Regions from separate parts of the Streptomyces sp. NPDC001194 genome, predicted to be linked through region 2. Evidence: riboswitches for the same ligand, from Rfam matches in the RefSeq annotation. Region 2 holds a riboswitch; the other holds the start of a gene.
The links. Region 2 has a riboswitch for cobalamin ahead of metE (5-methyltetrahydropteroyltriglutamate--homocysteine S-methyltransferase). Riboswitches for the same ligand answer to the same signal wherever they lie in the genome.

Region 1 (3,268 bases), on a different contig from region 2:
GGCACGTGCCACGGCGGCCGAAGCGGTGGCCCGGGCGCGGGCGTTCGGCACGTCCAGCGTGATCGGCCACGCCCTGCGCGTGTCGGCGGCGGCCACGGATCCCGCACACGCGGCCGTCCTGCTGCAGGAAGCGGTGGGGCACCTCGAACAGTCCCCGGCCGCCTGCGAGCTGGCCCAGGCGCTCGTCGACCACGGTACGGCCCTGCACACCCTGGGTGACCCGCACCGGGCGGCGCAGCAGCTCTACCGGGGCATGGAGACCGTCGCGGCCTGCGGCGCCGACGGCCTCGCGCGCCGCGCCCGCTCCCAGCTGGTGTCGGCGGGCCTGCGCCCGCGCCGGCTGCACACCTTCGAGCAGGACACGCTGACGGTGGCCGAGAGCGCGGCGGCCGAGCATGCCGCGCTCGGTCTGGACAACACGGCGATCGCGGCGAAGATGCACAGCAGCCCGCAGGCGGTCTCCGAACTCCTCTCGGCGGTCTTCACCAAGCTCGGTACCGACCGCCTCGGCCTGCGCCGGGCCCTGGGGAGCTGACGGTCCGGGCGCGGGCTCGGGGCGCTCCGCGCGATCGCCGGACCAGGTGATCCGCCCCCTCTCCCGGCCGGGAGAGGGGGCGGATCGCAGTCCGGTCAGCGGTGGGTGAACTCCGCGGCGCGCTTGTCCAAGAAGGCGCTCATGCCCTCCTTCTGGTCGGCGGTGGCGAACACGGCGTGGAAGAGGCGGCGTTCGAAGCGGACGCCCTCGGCCAGGGTGGTCTCGAAGGCCCGGTTCACGGCCTCCTTGGCCATCATGGCGACGGGGGCGGACATGGCGGCCACCGTTTCGGCGACGGCGAGGGCCTCGGCGAGCAGCTCGTCCGCCGGGACGACGCGGGATACCAGGCCGGCCCGTTCGGCCTCGGCGGCGTCCATGGTCCGCCCGGTCAGGCAGAGTTCCATCGCCTTGGCCTTGCCGACGGCGCGGGTCAGCCGCTGGGAGCCGCCGATGCCGGGGATCACCCCGAGCTTGATCTCGGGTTGCCCGAAGACGGCGGTGTCGGAGGCCAGCAGGATGTCGCAGAGCATGGCCAGCTCGCATCCGCCGCCGAGGGCGTGGACGCGCGGATCCTCCAGGAGGGTGTCGACGGCCTCCTTGCCTCCGTTGACCACGTTGAACACGCCCGGGGGCAGACCGGCCTCCAGGAACAGCTCCGCGAGGCGCAGCGGTACGGACGGATCCCGCTCCGAGGGTTTGAGGACGAAGGCGTTCCCGCAGGCGAGGGCGGGCGCGGCCTTCCACAGCGGGATCATCGCGGGGAAGTTGAAGGGGGTGATCCCGGCGACGACGCCGAGCGGGGAGCGCAGGGAGTGCACGTCGATGCCGGTGCCGGCGTTGTCGGTGAATTCGCCTTTGAGCAGGTGCGGGATCCCGGCGGCGAACTCGACCACCTCCAGTCCGCGTTGGAGGTCGCCGTGGGCGTCGGCGACGGTCTTGCCGTGCTCGGCGGACAGCAGCCGGGCCAGCGCCTCGCGTTCGCCTTCGACGAGCTGGAGGAAGCGCAGCATGACGCGGGCGCGTCGCTGCGGGTTCCACCGGCCCCATTCCCGCTGCGCTTCCTCGGCGTTGGCGACGGCCGCCTCGGTGTCGGCGCGTCCGGCCAGCGGGACCCTGGCCTGGACGGCTCCTGTATTGGGGTCGTACACGTCGGCGTGGAGACCGGAGGTCCCCGTGGTGTGCTTTCCGCCGATGAAGTGGGTGAGTTCACGGACCATGGGAAGCCTGCTCTCGTCAGGTGAGATCCGAGGAGGGCGCGGCGGGCCCGCGCGGCGGCACCGGTCGTGGTGCACGCCGCCGTCGGGCGGCCGCGGGACGGCGAAGGCGGCAGGCGTGCGGCGGATCGCCGATGGCGGGTGCCGACGCGGCTGCGGACGCGGAGGGGGACGCGCTTGCGGGAAGCGGGTGCAGGCGCGGGTGCGGACGCCTTCGGTGAGCTACGAACGCGCGGTCAGGGCCGCGTGCTTCGCGAACTCCGCCGGATCACCAGGGCCGTGGTCACGTACCGGTGCCATGCGTGTCTTCTCCATCCTCGTGGACAACACGGAACACCCCACGGCCGGTATCCTGACTCCCGGATCACCGCGCGCCGCCCGGCCTTCCCGGCGGATCTCTCCGTCAGTGGCCTGACCTGCTGGACAGCACGCTTCCCGGTCACAGTGGCGGGACCGCGCCGGATTCACACCGGCTTCCCTGCACCGCGGGCTCGCTCACGAACATATAGTCGGACGTCCTAGTAAGTCCACCCCCTCCACCGGAAGTCCGGCCGGCTCCACCGCCTCGGGTGAACGCGCGCAGGATCACGTCCCCGCGGCGGGGGCGGCCTGCGCATCGCCCCGGGGCCCCCGGGACCTGATCGTCAGGGCGGCGACCAGGACCGCGAGCAGTACGCTGCCGGCCGCCCACCAGAAGTTCACCGTCTCGGCGCGCAGCAGCTCCTTCTCGATCATGACGGGCAGCACCGATCCGGCGCGCAGGCGGTCCACGTGGACGGAGATCACGGTGCCCAGCACCGCCGCGCCGATCGCCAGGCCCAGCTCCTGGGCCGTGAGGACGGCTGCCGCCGCGCCGCCGGAGCGCTCCGCGGCGACCGCGCCGGTCACGGTGGCGAGGATCGGCACGAAGGCCATGCCGATCCCGAGGCCGATGAGCAGCAGGGCGGGCAGCACCCCGATCGCGTACGAGCTGTCGAAGCCCAGGCGGGTCAGCAGGAGCAGCCCGACGGCGGTGAGCACCAGGCCCCCCAGGATCGGGACGCGGGGTGCGACGCGGGGCAGCAGCCGGGCGGAGACCTGCGTGGAGCCGATCACGATCGCGGCGACCATCGGGAGGAAGGCCGCTGCGGCCATGACCGGGTCGTAGCGCAGGGCGGTCGCGAGGTGGTAGCCGACGACCGGGTACAGGGCGACGGTGCCGGCTCCGGCCAGGAGCATGCCGAGGAGGCCGCCGGCGCGGTCCGGGTCCTTGAAGACGTACGCGGGGAGGAGCGGGCTCGCCGCCGCGGACTGCCACCACAGGAAGCCCACGAGCAGGAGGAGGCCGCCCACGAGCAGGACCAGGGTCAGGGGGGCGGCCCAGCCGCTGTTCTGGGCCTCGTTCAGTCCGTAGAGGAGGGCGGCGACCCCGCCGGAGCCGAGCAGTACGCCCGGCGCGTCGAAGTGGCCGTCCGTGCGGCCCGGGCGCTCGTGCACCAGGGTGAGCGTCCCGATCAGGCCGATCACGGCGATGGGGACG
Region 2 (3,268 bases):
GTCGCCCCCGAGGACCTGGTGTTCGTCACCAACGGCTCGATGACCGCCCGCTCGGCCCTCGGATCCACCGACACCGCCGCCGTACCGGACACCTCGGTCCCCGACGCATCGTGGCTGCTGTGGCACGCCCTGGCGGCCAAACGCCCCCACCTGGGCGACCCTTCGGTGTTCGACTCCTCCGTCGCGGACTCCACCTGGGGGTCCTTCACCGTCACCACCCGGGACCCGACCTTCTTCAAGGCCATGGAGGAGTTCTCGGGGAGCGAGGCCGGCAAGGGCGGACTGATCACCTTCAAGGACTCCTCCTGGCTGCTCACCATCGTGCTCAACCACCAGCCGCACTTCCACGAACAGCCGCAGGACACCTACGTCTGGTGGGGCTACGCACTGTTCCCGGACAAGGCCGGCGACCACGTGGGCAAGACGATGGCGCGGTGCACGGGCCGCGAGGTGCTGACCGAGGTGCTGGGACACCTGCGGCTCGCCCAGAGCGGGCAGATCCTGGAGTCGTCCGTCGTACGGCCGGCCCTGATGCCGTACATCACCAGCCAGTTCCTCGTCCGCAAGGCCGGCGACCGGCCCGACGTCGTCCCCGAGGGATCCACCAACCTGGCCTTCATCGGCCAGTACGCCGAAGTACCCGACGATGTGGTGTTCACCGTCGAGTACTCGGTCCGCACCGCCTGGACCGCCGTGGCCGGCCTGCTCCACCTCGACCGGCGGCCCCCGCCGGTCCACAAGGGAGCCCACGACCCGAAGGTCCTGCTCGAAGCCCTGCACACGATGCACCGCCGCTGACTCCGGCGCCTCGAGACGGCTGACGGCCCACGCGCCACCGGCAGGGCGTCTCACCTTTTCGTCCGAATGACGGACACGGCTCGCCGGTGGGAGACCGCGCGTCCTAGGGTGGCCGGTGCAGCTGGTTCGCCCCGTCCGCCAGGCGGGATGCGTCGTAAGAGGGAACCCGGTGGGAATCCGGGACTGCCCCGCAGCGGTGAGCGGGAACGACCGCCGTCATACGCACTGGGACCGGACAACGGTCCTGGGAAGCGACGGCCACTAGGTGCCCGCCGGGAGACCGGCAGGCGTGCCCGCGAGTCCGAAGACCTGCCCGTTGCCCGCACGCGGACGAATTCCGCATGCGGACATCCCGGTGACCTCGTGGGCGGGTCGGCGTACACAGCGAGCGGCACGTGCGGTGTTCCCTCCCGCGGCGTGGTCCGCGCGTTCTGTCGTCCCTTCGCGTCCGCGTCCCGTCGTCCGGGATGTTCTGGACACATCTCGCGAAGGAGAGTTCCGTGACAGCGAAGCCCGCAGCCGCGGCAGCACGAGCCACCGTGTACGGCTACCCCCGCCAGGGACGGGGCCGCGAACTGAAGAAGGCCGTCGAGGGCTACTGGAAGGGCCTCGTCACCGCCGACGCCCTCCGGGAGACCGCGGCCGGCCTGCGCCGTTCGAACTGGCAGCAGCTGGCCGACGCCGGCATCACCGAGGTGCCGACCGGTGACTTCTCGTACTACGACCACGTCCTGGACACCAGCGTCATGGTCGGCGCCGTCCCCGAGCGGCACCGCGCGGCGGTCGCCGCCGACGCCCTCGACGGCTACTTCGCGATGGCCCGAGGCACCCAGGACGCCGCCCCGCTCGAGATGACCAAGTGGTTCGACACCAACTACCACTACCTGGTCCCCGAGCTCGGCCCGGACACCGTCTTCACCGCCGATTCCACCCGGCAGGTCGCCGAGCTGGAGCAGGCCCTCGGGCTCGGGCACACGGCCCGCCCGGTCCTGGTCGGCCCCGTCACCTACCTGCTGCTGGCCAAGCCCGCCCCGGGCGTGGCCGCCGACTTCCAGCCGCTGACCCTGCTCGACCGGCTGCTGCCCGTCTACGCCCGGGTCCTGGCCGACCTGCGGGCCGCCGGCGCCGAGTGGGTGCAGCTGGACGAGCCCGCCCTGGTCCAGGACCGCACCCCGGCCGACCTGAACGCCGCCGCCCGCGCCTACCGCGAGCTCGGCGCGCCGACCGACCGCCCCAAGGTGCTCGTCGCCTCGTACTTCGACCGGCTCGGCGACGCCCTCCAGGTGCTGGCCGCGGCCCCCGTCGAAGGCCTCGCCCTCGACTTCACGGGCCGCGGCGCCGCGAACCTCGCCGACCTCGCCGCGGTCGGCGGACTGCCCGGCAAGCGGCTCGTCGCCGGCGTGGTCGACGGACGCAACATCTGGATCAACGACCACCAGAAGTCCCTGACCACCCTCGGCACCCTCCTGGGTCTCGCCGGCCGGGTGGACGTCGCGGCGTCCTGCTCGCTCCTGCACGTCCCACTCGACGCGAGTGCCGAACGCGACATCGATCCGCAGGTCCGGCGCTGGCTCGCCTTCGCCCGCCAGAAGACCGCCGAGATCGCCACCCTGGCCCGCGGACTCGCCAAGGGCACCGGCGCCATCGCGGCCGAACTCGCCGCCAACCGGGCCGACCTGGCCTCCCGCGCCGGCTCCGCCATCACCCACGACCCCGCCGTGCGCGCCCGTACCGCCGCGATCACCGACGCCGACGGACGGCGCTCTCAGCCCTACGCACAGCGGACCGCGGCCCAGCGCGCCCTCCTCGGGCTGCCCCTGCTGCCGACGACGACCATCGGCTCCTTCCCCCAGACGAACGAGCTGCGCACCGCCCGCGCCGACCTGCGGGCCGGCCGCATCGACACGGCCGGTTACGAGGAGCGGATCAAGGACGAGATCCGCGAGGTGCTCTCCTTCCAGGAGAAGACCGGGATCGACGTCCTGGTGCACGGTGAGCCCGAACGCGACGACATGGTGCAGTACTTCGCCGAGCGGCTCACCGGCTACCTGGCCACCCGGCACGGCTGGGTGCAGTCGTACGGCACCCGCTACGTCCGGCCCCCGGTCCTGGCCGGGGACGTCTCCCGCCCGGAGCCGATGACCGTGCGCTGGACCGCGTACGCCCGGTCGCAGACGGCCAAGCCGGTCAAGGGGATGCTGACCGGCCCGGTCACCATGCTCGCCTGGTCCTTCGTACGGGACGACCAGCCCCTCGGGGAGACCGCCCGCCAGGTGGCCCTCGCCCTGCGCGACGAGGTCGACGACCTGGAGGCCGCCGGCACTCCGGTCATCCAGGTCGACGAACCCGCCCTGCGCGAGACCCTGCCGCTGCGCGCGGCGGACCGCGCGGAGTACCTCGCCTGGGCCACCGAGTCCTTCCGGCTCACCACCGGCGGTGCAAGGCCGGACACCCAGATCCACACGCACAT

Region 1: linked by a shared signal. The riboswitch ahead of ACFY1T_RS23605 (aldehyde dehydrogenase family protein) and the one ahead of metE (5-methyltetrahydropteroyltriglutamate--homocysteine S-methyltransferase) in region 2 are both predicted to bind cobalamin.

What each region holds. Positions count from the first base shown of each region.
Region 1 is NZ_JBIAXU010000012.1:198,243-201,510, forward strand. It holds gene ACFY1T_RS23595 (ATP-binding protein) at 1-535, shown strand, start outside; partial or broken gene ACFY1T_RS23600 (enoyl-CoA hydratase-related protein) at 631-1,095, opposite strand; partial or broken gene ACFY1T_RS23605 (aldehyde dehydrogenase family protein) at 1,080-1,752, opposite strand; cobalamin riboswitch at 2,096-2,228, opposite strand; gene ACFY1T_RS23610 (MDR family MFS transporter) at 2,335-3,268, opposite strand, start outside.
Region 2 is NZ_JBIAXU010000007.1:65,661-68,928, forward strand. It holds gene ACFY1T_RS17645 (oleate hydratase) at 1-798, shown strand, start outside; cobalamin riboswitch at 954-1,109, shown strand; gene metE (5-methyltetrahydropteroyltriglutamate--homocysteine S-methyltransferase) at 1,299-3,268, shown strand, end outside.